Regions from separate parts of the Vibrio sp. R10-SF1-ISO8 genome, predicted to be linked through region 2. Evidence: predicted binding sites of a transcription regulator. Region 2 holds the regulator's gene; each other region holds the start of a gene.

Region 1 (5,285 bases), on a different contig from region 2:
TTGTGAAGTTTGAGGCGCTAAGCAGATTTAAAGACCAGAATGGAAGGATTCTCAATACCCAAGAGATGGTGATGATTGCTGAAGATTTGGATTTGGTGTCAGACTTAGATTGGTGCGTGGGTAAAAAAGCGTTGCAAGATCTCAAGAAAATTCAAGAGCGTTTTGGTCCCAATTTGGGAGTGACTATAAATCGTTCTTTAAATACAAAGCTTGAAGTCGATGAGGTGCTGCAAAGTGCGAATTCATTGGTTCATCAATATGCTTCAAACCCAGAAACCGTCACTATCGAATTGACCGAAAGTGCTTACTTTGACAGTGAGTCGCGTCAATCAAGTTTGATCCGAAACATCAGGCGTAGGGGAGTCAGCGTGGCGATTGATGATTTTGGTACAGGCTACAGCTCGTTCGCCTATTTGAGTGATTGTAACTTCGACATCCTTAAAATTGACCGCGAGTTCGTTAAGGACTTGAAAGAAGGCTCGCACAAATTTCACATCGTCAAAATGATCACGCAACTTGCACATACTTTGAACGTTCAAGTCGTTGCTGAAGGGGTCGAAACTCGCAATGAGTTAGAAGTAGTTTGTGGCTTAGGTGTTGACTATATCCAAGGGTATTATTTTTCTAAACCACTGCCTTTTGATGAGTTAGAGAGTGCCTGGGGATACTATGAAAAACTCGACAGTTTCTTATCTAGTGCCGGGCATGCAAGACAAGTTGGGATTTTGAGTATGACTCAAGTTTATATCCCGACGTTGGCACCAGATGACACGCTTGATAAAGCAAGATCATTGTTCGACTCTGAGCAATATCGACTTGAGGTAATACCCATTGTCGACCGAAAAGAGTGTGTCGGAATCGTTGGTAGGGAGGAGTTAAATTACCATTTGTCACCCACTTTAGGCACTAAGCTGGAAACGAGCAAAGATCAATCGATCAGTCGCAAACGTCTCAATCAAGTCATGCGGACCAACGTATTCAGCGTGTCACACCACTCTAAGGTGTCCAAAGTGAGTGAAATCATTAAGTCAGGTATTAAGCCACCTTGGCTAGTTGTGAATGATTCCGGAGAGTATCTCGGTATTGTCACCAATCAAGATATTTTGGAACACTTCGCCAATGGCTAAAATTGCTCAATCTGCTATTATCCGCACCCTATAATTCATTCAAATCAATGACACTATGGTTCAGCAATTACTTACGGTGTTCGCACCTATGTTACTGGGTGCGCAGCTCATTCTTACTTTAATTCTCGTCAAAGGTGATATCTGCCCTGGGCAAAGAGGCCGCATTCACAAAGTCCTCCCGCCTTTAGCCATTATGTGGCTTGCTGTAGCGTCTCTACGCATTGAAGCTATGATGATTGTCTTCGCTATTGCCTATTTTTACTCCCAAGTACAGACGAAAAAAACACGAGTTCAAGGGCCGATTTGGGTGATGTATTTAGCAAATGGCCTCGCGTTAGCCTTTGTCGGTATTGAGATTAGCTCTCAGGCGTCTTTGGCTGGTGGGGTAAGTGTGTTTGTGTTAATCACCCTTTTAGGGGCTTTACTTGCTCATTTACTACTTACCGTCGCGCGCACGCGCCTGCAGGCTTTTCATCGCATTCTTCCCGTTTCTGGCGTTGTCTCTGCTATGTTGATGTGCTTAGCTATTTTATTCAAAGCAAATGGCCTAGACGATGGAACCTTAGCCGCAGTTATGCAGCCTTTGCTAGTAGGCTTTGCTTTGATGATTAGTTCCGTTGTTGTGTGGTGTTGGCACATGCTAGCCTCTAAAGAAATCAACAAATTGCAGCTTGGTATTGCTTTGGCGTTTATGCTGATAGCGGCAACATCTAATCAGGCCGTGTTTGCTCTTTAATTTGCTTAGAGTTTAGAGCTGGTTCACTTCAAAACCGCCAATTTGTGTCTACGCTTGTAAGAGCGATGGCGTTAAAGGAGGCGGTGATGGATCTCAGCAATGTAGGACGCTTAGATAGCGCAATTTTATTGGGAATCGTGAATGAAAAGTTGCGCTTAGAGTGTGATTCTTTTGAAGAGTTAGTCTCTATGTACGAGATGGATGTTGAAGCGGTGATTGGTAAACTTGATGTACTTGGTTATCAATATGACCCTTTAACCAATCAGTTCAAATCGTATAACCGATAAATCAAAAAGAGGCGTTTAGCCTCTTTTTTGATTCCCTAGACAGTTTTTATTCCATCTAAGTGGCTTTGAGACTGAACTCTCGCGGTGTTGAAAAACGCCTGCAAATAGCGTTTGTTTTTATCTGTGTTGCGTGTTGCGGCAAATAGGCGGCGCCATAAACCGCTACCGAGTGGAATGCTGGTAATTAAGCCTTGCCTTGAAAACTCACTGATTGCCCAGTTGGGCAATGCAGCCACGCCAAGTCCGGCAGACACCATCTGAATCAGCATTAGGGTATTGTCTGCTTGTTTCCATTTTGCTGGCTCTATCCCTGCAGGTTGCAGAAAGTGTTTTACAACATCGAGTCGCGACTTTTGTACTGGGTACGAAAGCATGGTTTGCTCCGTGAGCTCTTCCGGTTCTATACACTCTTTGTCTGCTAAAGGGTGAGAGGTTGACGTGACCAAACGCATTTCAAAATCAAACAGAGGTTCGTAGTGCACTTCTGAACGAGGCTGAATGTCTGAAGTGATAACCAAATCAAGCTCTCCAGCCATTAGAGCAGGCAAAGGTTCAAATCCAAAACCAGATGAGAAATCTAGTGTGACGCTAGGCCAAGCCACCTGATACTCTTTCAGTGCAGGCATTAACCACTGGAAACATGAGTGGCATTCAATCGCCATGTGCAATCGACCGTTCACATCCTCTTTCAAGCTCGCAATTTCATTTTCTGCTTTGGCAATTTTAGGCAACACATCATCAGCCAATTTTAGAAAGATCTCCCCCTCGGAAGTGAACTTCACTGGGCGAGTTTTACGCAAAAATAGCTGTCCACCAATTCTTGCTTCCAGATCTTTGAGCTGATGTGACAAGGCTGACTGGGTTAAATGCAGTGTGGTTGCTGTCGCGGTTAGCGATCCAGTATCACGCAAAGTAGTCAATGTTTTCAGATGCTTGAGCTCAATCATGAATTTCCCTCAGATGATGTGTGAACAGCATGAATATTTATAACCTACCTTGTTTTTATAGAGGTGTAAACATCTAGACGTCTATCATGCTAACTATTTTTGTTGATTAAGTTATTGAAACAGGTGTTTTGCGATTATGAAATTTTCTAATAAACAAGTTGAATATTTGGAAGTTGTCCAAATCTGTTTAAGACGAGATAGTTTAGCCATCCAGACATCTTACGTGGTGTTCTGCACTGAATGAATAAATTGCAAAATTAAGAATGACAAGGATTGGAAAGATGACTACGACAACACATATTCTAGGTTACCCTCGCATTGGTGAAAAACGCGAACTCAAGTTCGCGCTAGAGAAATACTGGCGTGGAGAAATCGACCAAGCTGAGCTGAAAGCCGTGGGCGCTGAGCTACGCAACAAAAACTGGAATACACAATCTGAAGCTGGGTTAGAGTTTGTGACTGCAGGTGATTTTGCTTGGTATGATCATGTGCTTACTACCACCTTGCTACTAGGGCACGTTCCAAAGCGACATCGCGAAGGTTTCCCAGACCTTGATACCTTATTCAAGGTGGGACGTGGTCAATCTCAGGCAGGATGTGGTTGTAGCGGTCACGCGGCTTCAGACATGACGAAGTGGTTTAACACTAACTACCATTATATTGTGCCGGAGTTCAGTCAGGAAGACACGTTTGAAGTGAGCTGGCCGCAACTGTTTGAAGAAGTGAACGAGGCGGTTAAAGCTGGTCATAAAGTCAAACCTGTATTACTTGGCCCTCTGACTTATCTGTACCTTGGTAAGGAAGTAGAAGAGGGATTTGATCGCCTGTCTTTGCTACCTCGCCTGTTAACTGCTTATCAGGCAATCTTAGCGAAGCTAGCGAAACAAGGTGTTGAGTGGGTACAGATTGATGAACCGATCCTCTCTCTTGAGCTGAACAAGCCTTGGCAAGACGCGTTTAAATTGGCGTATCAAGTCATTCGCAGTGATGTGAAGGTTCTGCTTACCACGTATTTTGATTCAGTTAGCGACACGCTTGATAAAGTTGTCGAGCTAGCTGTAGATGGCTTACACATTGATTTGTCGGCAGCGCCTGAACAACTAGACGCTGTTGTCGAAAAACTGCCTGAACATTGGGTGCTGTCTGCTGGTGTAGTGAATGGGCGTAACGTGTGGCGTGCAGATTTGAGCGCTCAACTAGCGTTACTGCAACCGCTTAAAGATAAGCTCGGTGACAAGTTATGGGTGGCGAGCTCGTGTTCACTACTGCACAGTCCGGTGGATCTAGAGTTAGAACCTGTATTGACGGAAGAAGTGCGCAGCTGGTTTGCTTTTGCTAAGCAGAAAGTAACGGAAGTGGCGCTACTGGGTAAGGCGCTAGATGGTAGCCAAGAAGCCATTCTTGCTTGTGACACCTATAGTGCGCCGATCCAAGCACGTAAAACCGCAACTCATGTCAATAAGCCACAAGTTCAAGCGCGTTTAAATAGTATTACTAAGTCTTTGGCAGAGCGTAGTGCTCCCTATGCTGAGCGAGCCGCGCACCAAAGTGAAGTATTGGGGCTGCCGCTGTTTCCAACCACGACCATTGGCTCTTTCCCGCAAACGAGCGAGATTCGAGTTCAACGCAGCGCTTATCGCACAGGTAAGTTGTCACAAACGGAATACGATCAAGCCCTAAAAGGCCATATTGCAGATGCGGTTAAACGCCAAGAAGCGTTGGATCTGGATGTCTTGGTTCACGGCGAAGCTGAACGTAACGATATGGTGGAATACTTTGCAGAAAACTTAGCGGGTTTCCAAACCACAAAATTTGGTTGGGTGCAGAGCTACGGATCTCGCTGCGTTAAGCCTGCCATTGTCGTTGCTGACATTGAACGCGAAAAACCGATGACGGTGGAATGGTCTACCTATGCGCAGTCTTTAACCTCGAAACAGATGAAGGGCATGCTAACAGGGCCTGTGACGATTCTTTGTTGGACATTCCCCCGTGAGGATATCACTCGCAAGCAAATCGCGGATCAACTTGCACTCGCACTGCGTGATGAAGTATCAGACTTACAAGATGCGGGCATTAACATCATCCAAATTGATGAGCCGGCGATTCGTGAAGGTTTACCACTTAAGAAGCGCGACCATAAAGAGTACTTAGAATGGGCAGTGGACGCGTTTAAGATTTCAGCGGCAAG
Region 2 (5,285 bases):
ATGCCACGCGCGCAATTGTTGGTCGCATAATAGGCTATACAGCTAAATGAAAGGTTACGTGAGTTAGTCTAAGGGAAAAGCCTAGCAGTGGAAAGAGAGCGCAATTCAAGCCTGAAGAATAACTTAGGCTAAAAAAGTAGCGATTTCGGATCTAAACTGGTTGATCCTAAGTCAGGTATTCATTACTATATCGCGCCTTAGTGATATGGCTAGCTTTACAGCAGCGGTATCCGAAAAGGTTTTTTATTAACTACGTGTGGTGTCCGGCTTAGAATCGGATAGCGACACGGCCTATATTTAGAGGTTCTCCCATGAAAGCTGGTATCCACCCAGAATACAAAGCAGTAAAAGCGACTTGTTCTTGCGGTAACTCTTTTGAGTTCAACTCAACTCTAGCTAAAGAGTCTATCCACCTAGACGTATGTGACAAATGTCACCCATTCTACACTGGTAAGCAACGTATCGTTGATACAGGCGGCCGTGTTGATCGCTTCAACAAGCGTTTCGGTGCTCTATCAAGCAAGAAGTAATTTCTTCTTAGCCGAATCTAAAAAGGACGCTCAGGCGTCCTTTTTTGTTATCTGTCACTCACGCAATATCCATTTTGCAGAGTAATCTATTATTAATTTTAATATTCGCTAGCCATATCTCTGTTCATCTGGTCTTATCTCCAGTCATTTACTACTTTTTATTGCTTCGGCTCGCATTCTGACCTAGGCAGCTTGACTTAGTTACTCTAGAATGGATTTCCCCATTCCATATAATTATTAATGAGTACCTACACCTATGTCAGACGACAATCGCCAAGAAGTATCCCCAGAAGAACAGTTTCGTCAGCAAGCTTTGGATTATCATGCTTACCCAACTCCAGGTAAAATTGCAGTCGCACTGACCACACCAGCAGAAACGGCAAAAGATCTTGCTCTAGCCTATAGTCCTGGTGTGGCAGAGCCTGTACGTGAAATCGCACAAAACGCTGACAACGTCTACAAGTACACATCAAAAGGCAACATGGTTGCTGTTATCTCAAATGGTACGGCGATTCTTGGTCTTGGCAACTTAGGTCCTCTTGCATCTAAACCTGTAATGGAAGGTAAATCACTGCTTTTCAAACGCTTTGCGGGTTTAGATTCAATTGATATTGAAGTAAAGCACCGTACTATCGAAGAGTTTGTCGATACCGTTGCTAACATCGCCGATACTTTTGGTGGTATTAACTTAGAAGACATCAAAGCGCCAGACTGTTTCGAAATCGAAAAGCAGTTGATTGAGCGTTGTGATGTACCTGTTTTCCACGATGACCAGCACGGTACGGCGATTGTTACCGCAGCAGGTATGCTTAATGCCATTGAACTTCAAGGGAAGAAGTTAGAAGACACAACGATTGTGTGTCTCGGTGCAGGTGCAGCAGCAGTAGCATGTATGGAGCTACTGATTAAGTGTGGCGCGATGCGTGAGAAAATCTACATGCTTGACCGTAAAGGTGTTATCCACACTCGTCGTGACGATCTTAACGAATACAAACAACTATTCGCCAACAACACAGATAAGCGCACACTAGAAGACGTTATCGAAGGTGCTGACCTGTTCCTTGGTGTATCAGGCCCTAACCTACTCTCACCAGAAGCTCTTCAGTTGATGGCAGACAAACCTGTGGTCTTTGCGTGTTCTAACCCAGATCCAGAGATCAAACCTGAACTTGCTCACGAAGTACGTAACGATCTGATCATGGGTACTGGTCGTAGTGATTACCCTAACCAAGTAAACAACGTGCTGTGTTTCCCATTCATCTTCCGCGGTGCATTAGACGTACGCGCAAGTGAAATCAACGATGAGATGAAACTGGCAGCGGTAGACGCTATTCGCCAACTAGCGAAAGAAGAAGTACCAGCCGAAGTCCTAGCAGCTGCTGGCGTTGATGCACTGTCATTTGGTCCTGGTTACATCATTCCAAAACCAATGGATCCACGACTATTGCCTCGTGTTGCTAAAGCCGTTGCTCAGGCCGCTGTTGACTCAGGTGTTGCTCGCATTGAAATGCCAGAAAATTATATGGCCGAGTAAATTGGCTAAATAGTCTCTTCGAGAACGAAAAAACCGCTGTTAAGACAGCGGTTTTTTTAATTCAATTTCGTCAGCGTGCGAAAATTAGGTGCGACTATTTTTATTATTCGTCGAAAGATTCGAACTCAATTCCCATCTCTGTCATCAGTTTTTTCACTTCAGCAGGGAGATCGTCTGGGCGGTCTTTACGTAAATCTTCATCAGTCGGCAGTGGCTGCCCGGTATATGCATGCAAAAAAGCTTCACACAATAGCTCGCTGTTTGTTGCGTGGCGCAGGTTATTAATCTGGCGGCGAGTACGCTCATCAGTCAAAACCTTTAATACTTTCAATGGAATAGAAACTGTAATCTTCTTTACTTGTTCGCTTTTCTTTCCATGCTCAGCATATGGGCTAATGTATTCGCCATTCCAATCTGCCATTGCGCACCTTTCGTTATTTATTATGGTTGAAAATAGAATCCCTAATTTTAGCGGTATTTATAGCCACAAGCAAAGACATATAGACGTCTAGAAGTGTTGACGTCCACAAAAATGATAAGTAAAGTGGAAAGGCATGGGATTGGAATAACATATATCTAACAAGATAAAGGTATAGCGTATTCCCAAATAGAAGTCACTAAAGTTCGAAAGGAAACACTTATGAGCACCCGCAAACCAGCCACAATCGCGGTACGTACTGGTATCGAGTCCGACACTCAACATCACGCAGTTGTTCCACCTATTTACCTCTCGACGAATTATGGCTTCCCAGCCTTTGGTGATGTACCAAAGTACGATTACACCCGCTCAGGCAACCCAAACCGCGGGCTACTCGAAACTGCTCTATTTGAACTTGAGTCAGGTAAAGGCGCGGTCGTGACCAATTGTGGTACTTCAGCGCTGAATCTATGGGTATCCGCTTTCCTTGGCCCAGATGACCTTATCATCGCACCTCACGATTGCTACGGTGGTACTTACCGTCTATTCAATACCCGTGCAAATAAAGGTGATTTCAAAGTTCTATTTGTTGATCAATCTAACGAGCAAGCCTTTGCTGAAGCCCTAGCTAAAAAGCCTAAACTGATCCTATTGGAAACACCATCTAACCCGCTAGTTCGTGTCGTCGACATCGCAGACGTATGTGAGAAAGCCAAACAAGTTGGCGCTCTAGTGGCTGTCGACAATACCTTTTTGACACCCGTGTTCCAAAAGCCTTTAGACCTTGGCGCCGACTTTGTTATTCACTCAACCACTAAGTATATCAATGGTCACTCTGATGTTATTGGTGGTGTTGTCATTACCAAAACAGAAGAACACGCGGAAGAGCTCGCTTGGTGGGGTAACTGTATTGGTGCGACAGGCACACCATTTGATAGCTATATGACATTACGCGGCATCCGAACTCTGGGGGCGCGAATGAAGGTACATGAAGAAAGCTCTCGACAAATTTTAGGCTTCTTACAGACCCAAGATTTAGTCGGTAATATCTATCACCCTAGCCTACCTGAACACCCAGGCCATGAGATTGCTAAAAAGCAGCAAACTGGCTTTGGGTCTATGCTCAGCTTTGAATTCGCAGGTAGCTTTGAACAACTTAAATTCTTTGTTGGTGAACTAGAACTGTTTTCCCTTGCAGAATCTCTTGGCGGTGTAGAGAGCCTAATCTGTCACCCAGCGTCAATGACGCACCGAGCAATGGGAGAAGAAGCACTTGCAGAGGCTGGCGTTTCTCAACAACTGCTGCGCCTGTCGGTTGGGCTTGAAGATGCAGAAGATTTAATTGCTGACCTTGAACAAGCTTTCGCAAAAGCTAAGGAAGCCTTCTAATGTCTACTCAACCTCAACTCCATAAGTTTGGCGGAAGCAGCCTAGCCGATCCTGAATGCTACCGCCGCGTCGTCGGTATCTTAAAAGAATATTCACAATCAGAAGATCTGATTGTTGTTTCAGCCGCAGGTAAAACGACCAACCGTTTGATTGCATTTCTCGAAGCCCTCAATAAAGATGGCCGTATTGCTCATAAAGAACTCCAAGCACTACGCCAGTTTCAAACCGAGCTGATTGAAACGCTTATTGAGGGAGAAGTAAAACAGCAGCTACTCGCTACTTTAAATGATGAGTTCAGCACCTTGGGCGAGTTGACTTATCCACTCAACGAAGCAGAGAAAGCAGCTGTTTTAGGTCATGGCGAAGTTTGGTCTTCACGCCTATTGGCAGCGCTGCTCAATCAACACTCCCTACCTGCTGTGGCTCAGGATGCTCGCGCATTTTTACGTGCTGAAGCGGGTACTCAGCCTGAAGTCGACTTTGGTGCTTCTTACCCGCTAACTAAAGAAGTATTGGTACAACACGCTCACCATAGAGTGGTGATCACTGGCTTTATGGCTCAAGATAGCCAAGGGCATACCGTGTTACTAGGGCGTAATGGTTCTGACTATTCAGCAACCGTTATCGGCGCGCTGGCAGAAGCGAAACGCGTAACCATCTGGAGTGACGTAGCAGGTGTATACAGTGCAGACCCAAGATTAGTATCCGATGCCTGTCTTCTACCGTTGTTACGCTTAGATGAAGCCAGTGAGCTTGCAAGACTTGCTGCCCCTGTACTGCATAGCCGTACGTTACAACCCGTCGCTCAAAGTGCGATGGATCTACATCTTCGTTGCAGCTACCAACCAGAATCTGGTTCTACACGCATAGAACGTGTGCTTGCCTCTGGTCGCGGTGCAAAAATCATCTCATCACTAGATGAAGTGCTATTAATTCAACTCAATTTCACCTCTGGTCATGATTTCCAACGAGTCGAAAATGAGGTACTTGCAAGCCTCAAGCGAGCGCAGCTTGAACCACTGACTTATGAAGCTCAAGCAGACCAACATTGCTTACGTCTCGCTTATACAAGTGAAATAGTGGGTGGCGCTTTAGAGTATCTACAAGACGCAGCAATTGAAGCGGAGATTAAGCTTAAAGAAGGTTATTCGATGGTAGCCGCGGTAGGTGCTGGCGTAACCAAGAATGCCAACCACTGCTATGGTTTCTACCAGCAACTGAAATCTTCACCTGTCGAGTTTATTTCAGAATCATTGTCCGGGCTTAGCTTAGTTGCCGTTTTACGCACAACCGATACAAAACCCTTAGTTAAAGCTATTCATAGCCAATTGTTCCAAGCCCAGAAACGTGTCGCTATTGCCCTGTGTGGTAAAGGCAATATCGGCTCAAGCTGGTTAGAACTGTTCACCGAGCA
Region 3 (5,285 bases), on a different contig from region 2:
CTGGCACGTTAAATACGGCTTCCATGACCCCTTGCCACTCTTTACCATGTGGTCGAACGCGGCCATAGACTTGGTAGGTAATCAGATGAGCAACTTCATGAGGAATAACTTCCGCTAAAAATGCTTGCTGGTTCTCTGTGAACAAAACAGGGTTGAGGCGAATCTCATTCAGCTGTAAATAGGCTTTACCTGCCGCTTTGCCGCGTAGATTGAAGCTCAATTGCGGGAGAGGAAATGAGCGCTTAAATGTTTGTGATGCGGTCTGGATACAGTCAGCCATGACCTTATTTGCTCGGTATTCAAGTTCCAAATCCAACGCACACCCCAAATAAAACGCCTCTATAGTGAGAGGCGAATCATATACTGGTTCAGCGTAGAGCGCGACTTATGGGTGATGCTTTTTCTTGATCGTTTCGTGATAAGCATGCCAAGTACCATAACCAAGAATTGGCATGGTAAACAGCATTCCAATCCCGTAGGTCGCAAAGCCCACTAAAATACCGCCACAAATGAGGGCTGCCCACACAATCATGGCTGGAATATTCGATTTCACTGCATTGAAGCTTGAGAAGACCGCAGTCATCATATCAACTCGGCGCTCCATCATTAATGGAATGGAAAACGCGGAGATACTGAATACAACACATGCTAAGACAAAACCAACCAGTGACCCTATGACTAAGAAAGGCAGAAACTCTGTTAGCGGTGCGCCTTGGACGGATGGATATAGAGCGTGTAGAAGTGCTGCAATTCTCATCCAGAAGATCATGCATACCGCCAGTAACACGGCGAATGCCCATTGAGAAGAGGAGTTGCGACCAATCGCTTTCATTGAGTGAAGTAGGCTTGCACTATGGCCTTTTTCTCTTTCCCAGCTTGCGTCATAAAGACCAAGCGCCAAGAAAGGACCAATAAGCATATAGACAACGAGACTTGGCATCACGACTAAGTGAGTGCCCTGCCATTGGACAAGTAAAACAATACCTATTGCGGCGGCCATAAAGCACAAACCGTAAAAGGCGCTGATAAGTGGCATGCGGACAAAGTCATGCAGACCGAGTGACAACCAGTGGAACGGGGCAGAAATACTGACCTGATTACACGGAATCGTGCGGGCGTATTCTGAGTCTTTGACTTCTTTGTTCTTGTCATCGAAGTCGTGTGGATTCACCGTACGAGGCATATATCCTCCTTGATCGATTCTCTACCTACACTGTGCTCTTGAGCGACAGTGAACGAAACTCGATGCCCGGCTTGGCGACCTCTAATAATGTAAGCGGCGCATCAGTTAAACAGCTTACGAAACAAAGTCGATTTTCGATTTGTTCGTTAACATATTTTTAACTATTGACCGCATGGCAAAAAAATACAAATTTCTTGATGTTTTTTTGCGCATAAAAAAAGAACGTCTGGTAATCCAGACGTTCTCAATATTTTTATAGTGTAATCAAAGATTACTTCAGACCAGCGAACTCACGTAGAAGAGCGGCTTTATCTGTCGCTTCCCATGGGAACTCTTCGCGACCGAAGTGGCCGTATGCCGCAGTCTTCTTGTAGATAGGCTGAAGTAGGTTCAGCATCTCTTGTAGACCGTATGGGCGTAGGTCGAAGTTTTGACGTACAGCTTCAACGATAACGTCTTGCGATACTTTTTCAGTGCCGAAGGTTTCAACCATGATAGACGTTGGATCAGCAACACCGATTGCGTAAGAAAGTTGGATTTCACAACGATCCGCTAGGCCAGCAGCAACGATGTTTTTCGCAACGTAGCGTGCTGCGTATGCTGCAGAACGGTCTACTTTTGATGGATCTTTACCAGAGAAAGCACCACCACCGTGACGAGCTGCGCCGCCATAGGTATCAACGATGATCTTACGACCTGTTAGACCACAGTCACCCATAGGACCACCGATTACGAAACGGCCGGTTGGGTTAATGAAGAAGTTTGTCTCTTTGTTGATCCACTCAGAAGGCAGTACTGGTTTGATGATCTCTTCCATTACTGCTTCACGTAGGTCAGGAGTCGAGATTGAATCACAGTGCTGGGTAGAAAGAACAACTGCATCAATACCAACGATCTTACCTTGGTCGTACTGGAAAGTTACCTGAGACTTCGCGTCAGGACGTAACCATGGCAGTGTACCGTTTTTACGTACTTCAGCTTGCTTTTGAACAAGAAGGTGAGAGTAAGTAATCGGAGCTGGCATTAGGATGTCAGTTTCGTTAGTCGCGTAACCGAACATGATACCTTGGTCACCAGCGCCTTGCTCTTTAGGGTCAGCTTTATCAACACCTTGGTTAATGTCTGGAGACTGTTTGCCGATGGTGTTTAGAACTGCACAAGAGTCAGCATCGAAACCCATGTCAGAGTGAACGTAACCAATTTCACGAACAGTCTGGCGAGTTAGCTCTTCAATATCGACCCATGCTGATGTCGTGATTTCACCACCAACCATCACCATGCCGGTTTTTACGTAAGTTTCACACGCAACACGTGCTTTTGGGTCTTGCTCGATGATTGCGTCTAGAACTGCATCAGAGATTTGGTCTGCGATTTTATCTGGATGACCTTCTGAAACAGACTCAGAAGTAAACAGGTGCTTAGCCATGTGAGCTCCACTTTTAATTTTAGAGAGTGCTCCGTTATCAATCGTGGAACACTGATAAATAATCTTGATATCTGTAGGTGTATCTACATCTAGACGTCTATTCTAATTTTTATCGCTCGAATTACAAGCTCTTTTTCAAAACCTAACAAGACAATCGTTTGCTTTAATTGTGCGAAATATTAGTAACTTTTATCGATTTGCTGCGAAAGCTAGGAAATTTGTGAGCTTTTGACTTGGAAAACGATTGCAGTGCTGGTGGCGCTTTGAGAGAATTATCGCCCATTTTATTTCGATTCGCTTAATGCACTCAGGAGCTGACATGTCTTCTCGTCAACATCTCGCTAATGCAATCCGCGCTCTAAGCATGGATGGTGTTCAACAAGCTAACTCTGGTCACCCAGGCGCACCTATGGGTATGGCTGATATCGCTGAAGTTCTTTGGCGCTCACATCTAAACCATAACCCAACTAACCCAGAGTGGGCTGACCGCGACCGTTTCGTACTATCAAACGGCCACGGCTCAATGCTGATTTACTCGCTACTGCACCTAGCTGGTTACGAGCTGTCTATCGATGATCTGAAAAACTTCCGTCAACTGCACTCTAAGACACCAGGTCACCCAGAGTACGGTTACGCACCAGGTATCGAGACAACTACGGGTCCACTGGGTCAAGGTATCACTAACGCTGTTGGTATGGCGCTAGCTGAGAAGACACTTGCAGCACAGTTCAACAAAGAAGGCCACGACATCGTTGACCACTTCACTTATGCATTCATGGGTGACGGCTGTCTGATGGAAGGTATCTCTCACGAAGCATGTTCTTTAGCAGGCACCCTAGGTCTGGGTAAACTTATTGCCTTCTGGGATGATAACGGCATCTCTATCGACGGTGAAGTTGAAGGTTGGTTCTCTGACGACACTCCTAAGCGTTTTGAAGCGTACGGCTGGCACGTAATCCCAGCAGTAGACGGTCACGATCCAGAAGCGATCAATGCCGCTATCGTTGCAGCGAAAGCTGACCCACGCCCAACTCTAATCTGTACTAAAACGATTATCGGCTTTGGTTCTCCAAATAAATCTGGCTCACACGACTGTCACGGTGCACCACTAGGCGCTGAAGAAATTGCAGCTACACGTAAAGAACTAGGTTGGGAGCACGGTCCTTTTGAAATTCCTGCTGACGTATACGCAGAGTGGGATGCAAAAGAAGCTGGTGCAGCTAAAGAAGCAGCTTGGAATGCTAAGTTCGATGCTTATGCAACGGCATACCCAGCAGAAGCAGCAGAGCTTAAGCGTCGCCTAAACGGTGAACTACCAGCACAGTGGGAAGAGAAAGCAAACGCAATCATTGCTGACCTTCAAGCTAACCCAGCAAACATCGCATCACGCAAAGCGTCGCAAAATGCGCTAGAAGCGTTCGGTGCTATGCTACCAGAATTCCTAGGCGGCTCTGCTGACCTTGCGCCTTCTAACCTAACTATGTGGTCTGGTTCTAAGTCTGTGTCTGCTGAAGATGCGTCTGGTAACTACATCCACTACGGTGTACGTGAATTCGGTATGACAGCTATCATGAACGGTATTGCTCTGCACGGTGGTTTCGTACCATACGGTGCAACTTTCCTAATGTTCATGGAATATGCTCGTAACGCAATGCGCATGGCTGCTCTGATGAAAGTTCAGAACATCCAAGTTTACACGCACGACTCTATCGGCCTTGGCGAAGATGGCCCAACTCACCAACCGGTTGAGCAAATGGCTTCTCTACGTCTAACGCCAAACATGAGCACATGGCGTCCATGTGACCAAGTGGAATCTGCAGTCGCTTGGAAACTGGCTATCGAACGTAAAGATGGTCCAACATCGCTAATCTTCTCCCGTCAAAACCTTGCACAGCAAGAGCGCAGCGAAGAGCAAGTAGCTAACATCGCTCGCGGTGGTTACATTCTGAAAGATTGTGAAGGCAAGCCAGAGCTAATCCTTATCGCAACTGGTTCTGAAGTTGAATTAGCGGTTAACGCTGCAGCTGAGCTAACTGCTGAAGGCAAGAAGGTACGCGTAGTATCTATGCCTGCAACTGACGCATTCGACAAGCAAGACGCTGAGTACCGTGAAGCTGTACTTCCATCTGACGTAACGGCTCGTATCGCTGTTGAAGCTGGCATCGCTGACTTCTGGTACAAGTACGTTGGCTTCGGCGGCAAGATCATCGGTATGACTACATTCGGTGAATCTGCGCCAGCAGGTGAATTGTTCAAGATGTTCGGTTTCACTGCGGAAAACGTAGTAAAAACAGCAAAAGAGCTTCTTGCTTAATATGCTCTTGATAGTTGAAGCTGCAGCGTAATTGCAGCTCCAATAATTTGAGTAGCTGGACAATGAAAACCGAGCCTAGTGGCTCGGTTTTTTATGCGTTCAATCTGAGGATAAGTAGCGACTACTCAAACTCGTTACCCCAATTATCCTTCTCTTTGCGGCCGCAGATTTTACACGTGACATATCTGTCCATATCATAGTAGTGACCGCCATTAATAAAGGCATGAGCCATCAGTTTGACTCTACCTAACAAAGAAGTATCCGTGTCGTAGCTGCTGGTCTTTCTTACAAGCACTTCACTGTGAGGTGTCTCTTGGTTGCATTTTTTACAAAAGTGAGTTGCTGGGAACCCAGACATAGTT
Region 4 (5,285 bases), on a different contig from region 2:
CTCGACGCTATCATCTCTTATCGCTCATATGGCCTTTCTATTTCGAGCATCAAGTCTCTGCTAAACAAGCAAGGCCAATCTCAAACTCAACTGTTAAAAGATCATTTCAGTGACTTGGAGCGAGAAATTCAAGCACTACGCAACCAACAAAAAGCGATTGTCGTATTACTCCAAGAGCCTGAACTACTAAACGAAAACATGGTAGATAAACAACGTTGGGTAGAAATCATGTCCGCGGCTGGGTTCAATGAAGATGACATGCTGAAGTGGCATCAAAAGTTTGAAGAGATGGAGCCAGAAGAGCATCAAAAATTCCTAGAGTCACTAGGAATTAAGCAAGAAGAAATAGTAAAGATTCGTCAACTGTAACGCAAGATAGCGTGAGAGATTCTTAGCTCTGCTGCATTGCTCTATATAAGAGAGGCCTGCCTATCAAACAGGCCCCATATACACATTAGATCAACGACTACGATTGACTTTCCGAGAGCCCCATAACAGTGTTGGAAACATTTTCAGCCCCTTTATGAATCTCATCCATAACGGTTGAAACCTCAGTTATTTTCGAGTTTCCTTGTTCAGAAATCGTTGAAACCTCACTCATCATGTCTGTTACTTCATTGATTAGGCCTTGGTTTTCTTCGACAACTTTTACAATTTCATCAGTAGATTCTGAAGTGCGAGAGGCAAGCTGTCGAACTTCGTCAGCAACGACAGCAAAACCACGCCCATGCTCACCTGCCCTCGCAGCTTCTATCGCCGCATTCAGTGCTAGCAAATTCGTCTGGTCGGCAATACCTTGAATAGTAGAAACAATGTTTTGAATATTTTGGGAGCTGGCATTTAATTGCTGAACTTTCTCAACCGTTTCTTGCGCCTTTTTGGAGACATTCTGTGACACCTCAACTGAGTCCGCTAGTAGTTGGGATCCCTCTTGCGCAATTTGCGCTGTCTCAACTGAAGTCGAATAAGCCACTTCAGAAGCCTCCGCGATTGCTTGGTTACGTTCGATGCGCGCAGTTATATCACTTGCAAATTTTACGACCTTCACCACTTTCCCTGTTTCATCTCTAATAGGATTGTATGTGGCTTCAATCCAAACGCTCGCTCCATGAGAACTACGTCTCTGAAAAAGACCTGATTTGATCTGTCCATCTTCGAGATCTCGCCAAAAATGAGGATTGTCCTTGTAAAACTCGTCAAAGCAGAACATTCGGTGGTGCTGCCCAACCACTTGAGAAGAGCTGTATCCGAGCGTGCTCAAGAAATTGGGATTGGCTGCAATGACGGTGCCCTTGGGATCAAACTCAATAATAGCTTGCGACTTATCCAATGCAGAAAACAGTGCATCATTTTTTTGGTTTTTATAGAACATCTCAGTGATGTCTGAAGCAATCTTCGCCACGCTAGACACCTTACCTTCGGAATCGTAGATAGGAAAATACGTCGCCTCGAGAACAATGGTTTCACCCTGCTTGTTCTTTCTCTCAAATGTCCCCTCTTTGGTCACTCCCTTGGCCAAGTCACGCCAAAAACTCTGATAGGCCGCAGAGCTAATATAACCGTCAGAACAAAAAATCCGATGGTGCTTTCCTTTTACTTCTTCTAACGAGTACCCAACAACACTTAAAAACAGTCTACTCGCATCTTGAATGACCCCCTCAGGACTAAACTCTATCCAAGCAACATGTTTTTTGATTGCAGCATAGACATGATCAGAATGGTTAGATGTCTGGGTTGGTTCGTTATTTTTAAAAAACAACATAAATTAACCTTCCTTGGGCAATACACTTACTTATAGTGCTGTAATTATAGTCATCACTCAGATATAAATTATCGAATATCACTGTTTATTGGCGCTGCTTTGACCACTTGTCGAGCTTCAGTAATCTACAAGATGCGCAAGATACGAATTACTAAGGAAAAACATCGGCACTCCCTTACAGTCTGGGCAAATTAGATTGTTCCCTTTCGCGCGATGATAATTTAGACTGCTTAGGCAATTGATACATTTGAACCAAGGATAGTCGATGAGCTCAAATAACATTCTTAGTCCGGCACTGATTGAAAGTGGTCGTGACATACCATTACAAGAGCTACTGTTTGCCAAGCGAGTGCTAGATAACTATTTGTCTGTGGCGCAGGAATCAAGCCCAATTGAGCTACTGGCGGAAATTCGTGAAGCTGCGCGAGGTGTAGAATACTTCAAAACTGAAAACAACCCATGTGAAGCTAGAAACGTGATCAGCAAAATGTTTGCTGAAATTGAAGCGTCGCAGTCTTTCGAAGATTTTAGAACTCTGGCATGTAAGCCGCGCCAAGCGTTGCATGAACTGATTGAAGACCGCGCTCAACTCATTAAACATGAACGCGGCTTGTTGCTTGCTGCTGGGTATGACTTCTCTAGTATTTGAGTTAACAAGCTATGACTCAGGGGCGCCGAACAGGTTTATATACACTGTGCGCCCTTAGATACCCAATGTTTTCCTTCGACAAACCACTAAAAACCGCGCTTTTTCCAAAACTCACCTTCATCACGCGCGTACACGTCAAACGTTTTTTCAGCAATCACCTTATCATTCAACGTGATAGTCATGCGCCACTTGCCAATGTTTGATTCAAACCCGTCAACTGGATCAAGTAACTGAATAGTGTCACCCAGATAAAAATCCCAGTCATTACTTCCGACATGCAAGTCGCCACAAAATGGTTCTAAAGTTTGTCCTTTTTTACCTTTCACTCCTGGGTGAACGATACAAAACTCTATCACTTCACCTTTGGCTTTCTTTATATTGACGATGAAACCAAATTCAATTTCTTCATCGGCGGGGACTTTGGTCGTGAACTCTTGAATCTTAGGCAAGTGTTTAGATTTAGAATCCCACTCTTTGTAAATCCCGTAAGAAGTCATCTCTACAACTGGGGAACGCTTTGCCATTCTTGCCACCGTTTTTTCATAGATTTTATCGTATTAGGCGCAACGCCATGAATGTTGCCATAATTGTTATGACATTCGACTACTTCAAATTGGGCTTTAACGCGCTTAGCCAGCTTCAGGTAAGGAACAATTTCCCAGCGTTGAACAAACGTGTTTGAAACAACGACACTGTCGCCGTTGAGCAAGGCTTGCTCAGTCATCTGTTGACACCACCGATGAGCATGTGCGATTTGCTGCGGCTGATAGACATATTCGCCACAGTCGTTGATAAAATACATATCAGCTTCATAGTGTTTGGCATCGATTGTCTTTGCCAATGTGCTTTTACCTGATCCGGGCAAGCCTCGAATCAAGGTGAGTTTTAAGGTCATAGTGAATTTAACTAGTGAGTTCACGCACGAATATTAATATAAATTGGACCAAATTGGCTATCGACATCTCATTCTGATTGGGTTAAGTTTAGAAGTATAGACGTCCATAAATACGCTTAGGGAGTAAGCTGTGCCAATTAAGATCCCCGATCGATTACCCGCATCTGACGTATTACGTACCGAGAACATTTTCATCATGCCCGAGTCTCGTGCGTCAACACAGGAAATTCGTCCGCTTAAGGTGCTGATCCTCAATCTTATGCCTAAGAAAATTGAGACGGAAACCCAGTTCCTTCGCTTGCTATCAAACAGCCCGCTACAGGTGGATATTGAGCTACTACGCATCGATGATAGGCCAAGCAAAAACACGCCGACAGAGCACTTAGATAACTTCTATCGCCAATTTGAAATGGTCAAAGGACGTAACTTTGATGGACTCATCATCACTGGTGCGCCATTAGGCCTGGTTCAATTTGAAGATGTGATCTACTGGGAACACTTGCAAACCATCATGAGTTGGGCGAAAGAACATGTCACTTCAACGCTCTATGTTTGTTGGGCTGCCCAAGCAGGCTTGAAGCTACTCTACGATCTGCCTAAACGTACTCGTAAGGATAAGCTATCTGGGGTATACCACCATAAGATCCACCAGCCTTATCACCCTGTGTTGCGTGGTTTTGATGACACCTTCTTAGCGCCACACTCCCGCTACGCTGATTTCTCTCCAGAGTTCCTTGCCGAACATACTGACTTAGATATTCTTGCAACATCAGACGTCGCAGGTGTTTATCTGGCAGCCACCAAAGATAAGCGAAACGTATTTGTCACAGGTCACCCTGAGTACGATTCTCACACCCTGCACAATGAGTACATTCGTGACTTAGGTGAAGGTATGGAGCCAGTTATTCCAGTTAATTACTACCCGAATAACAACCCAGATAATAAACCAACCGCAAGCTGGAGAAGCCACGGACACTTGCTGTTTTCCAACTGGCTAAATTACTGCGTTTACCAACAAACACCTTACGACTTGGATCACTTCAGCGAAGCCAATTTTACTAAAGACGATTAGGGTCGTTGAGCTTTGTACTTACTCACTTGCTGAGTTTCAAATAACAGTTGTTGGATCTGCTCAGAGATTAGAGGGACATTTTGCCAAAGAATAAAATGGCCCTCTTTTTCTACTTCAATCAACTGCTTTGATGTGCCGGTTAGTTTTTGAATCGCAAATACCGAGTTGTCAGGATCTGCGATGGTATCCTCTTTGCCATGAATGATCGTCACCGGAAGCGTATCCAATACGCGCCAATCTTTACCATTCAATTCACTCAACTCTTCAGCCAGTGGCATCATCTCTCCATTAGACGTCTGCCAATCATTAGACAGTGCCCAATTGATAAGCCACGTATCAGCAATTATGTTGTACCACTTAGGTTCTTCGAGCTTAGGGTCAAAAGCGGGCGCGACCAAAACCATCCCATCGACCCTATCCGGCTGCTGAAGTGCAAGTGCCAAAGCGATAGGCGCTCCGAGCGAATGTCCAACCATTATATTAGATTTATCACTGGCTAGCAGTTCACCAATGGCTTGCGCCTGTTGATCAAGGCTAGAGACTAATTCCGGTTTTGATGCTCCATAGCCTAAGCGATCAACAGAAATCAGCTCTGCTTGCTCCTGCAGTGATTCGTTGGCGAGGTAGTCTGCATACGCGGTATGGCTACCTGGAGAGCCATGAATAAACACCACCCTATGACTCGCAGTTGGGTTAGCTATTCTGACAAAAGCAAGGCCATCTTTTGTTTGCTCAACCTCTGCATTTAACTCAATTGCAGACGAAGGTTTGACTGCTAAGCCAATGAAAAAACTTATAATAGTTGTTAGAACTGCCGCTTTGTTTCTCACTCTTCACCTCAGTTGATTACACGGTTATCTGCAAAACATGTCGCATACTTTTCTCATCTCGCTAATCAGACCGGATG

The links. The regulator MetJ, encoded in region 2, represses methionine synthesis genes. The targets are predictions, from matches to a motif close to TTAGACNTNTANANGTCTAA.
Region 1: the regulator MetJ is predicted to act here: its motif matches at 3,163-3,182, upstream of metE (5-methyltetrahydropteroyltriglutamate--homocysteine S-methyltransferase).
Region 3: the regulator MetJ is predicted to act here: its motif matches at 2,691-2,710, upstream of metK (methionine adenosyltransferase).
Region 4: the regulator MetJ is predicted to act here: its motif matches at 3,395-3,414, upstream of metA (homoserine O-succinyltransferase MetA).

The regions. Positions count from the first base shown of each region.
Region 1 is NZ_JCBDHL010000021.1:778,362-783,646, forward strand. It holds gene AC6R00_RS21615 (EAL domain-containing protein) at 1-1,127, shown strand, start outside; gene AC6R00_RS21620 (HI_1241 family integral membrane domain) at 1,183-1,863, shown strand; gene AC6R00_RS21625 (DUF4250 domain-containing protein) at 1,950-2,150, shown strand; gene metR (HTH-type transcriptional regulator MetR) at 2,186-3,097, opposite strand; gene metE (5-methyltetrahydropteroyltriglutamate--homocysteine S-methyltransferase) at 3,379-5,285, shown strand, end outside.
Region 2 is NZ_JCBDHL010000015.1:5,727-11,011, reverse strand. It holds gene priA (primosomal protein N') at 1-28, opposite strand, end outside; gene rpmE (50S ribosomal protein L31) at 312-530, shown strand; gene AC6R00_RS10980 (malic enzyme-like NAD(P)-binding protein) at 787-2,064, shown strand; gene metJ (met regulon transcriptional regulator MetJ) at 2,168-2,485, opposite strand; gene AC6R00_RS10970 (O-succinylhomoserine (thiol)-lyase) at 2,705-3,871, shown strand; gene AC6R00_RS10965 (bifunctional aspartate kinase/homoserine dehydrogenase II) at 3,871-5,285, shown strand, end outside.
Region 3 is NZ_JCBDHL010000006.1:52,534-57,818, forward strand. It holds gene AC6R00_RS02175 (SprT family zinc-dependent metalloprotease) at 1-316, opposite strand, end outside; gene AC6R00_RS02180 (DUF2189 domain-containing protein) at 386-1,183, opposite strand; gene metK (methionine adenosyltransferase) at 1,455-2,609, opposite strand; gene tkt (transketolase) at 2,929-4,923, shown strand; gene AC6R00_RS02195 (hypothetical protein) at 5,045-5,281, opposite strand.
Region 4 is NZ_JCBDHL010000005.1:62,448-67,732, forward strand. It holds gene AC6R00_RS01465 (MerR family transcriptional regulator) at 1-369, shown strand, start outside; gene AC6R00_RS01470 (methyl-accepting chemotaxis protein) at 467-1,762, opposite strand; gene AC6R00_RS01475 (hypothetical protein) at 2,028-2,411, shown strand; gene AC6R00_RS01480 (DUF3859 domain-containing protein) at 2,498-2,935, opposite strand; gene AC6R00_RS01485 (AAA family ATPase) at 2,911-3,306, opposite strand; gene metA (homoserine O-succinyltransferase MetA) at 3,437-4,378, shown strand; gene AC6R00_RS01495 (alpha/beta fold hydrolase) at 4,375-5,208, opposite strand.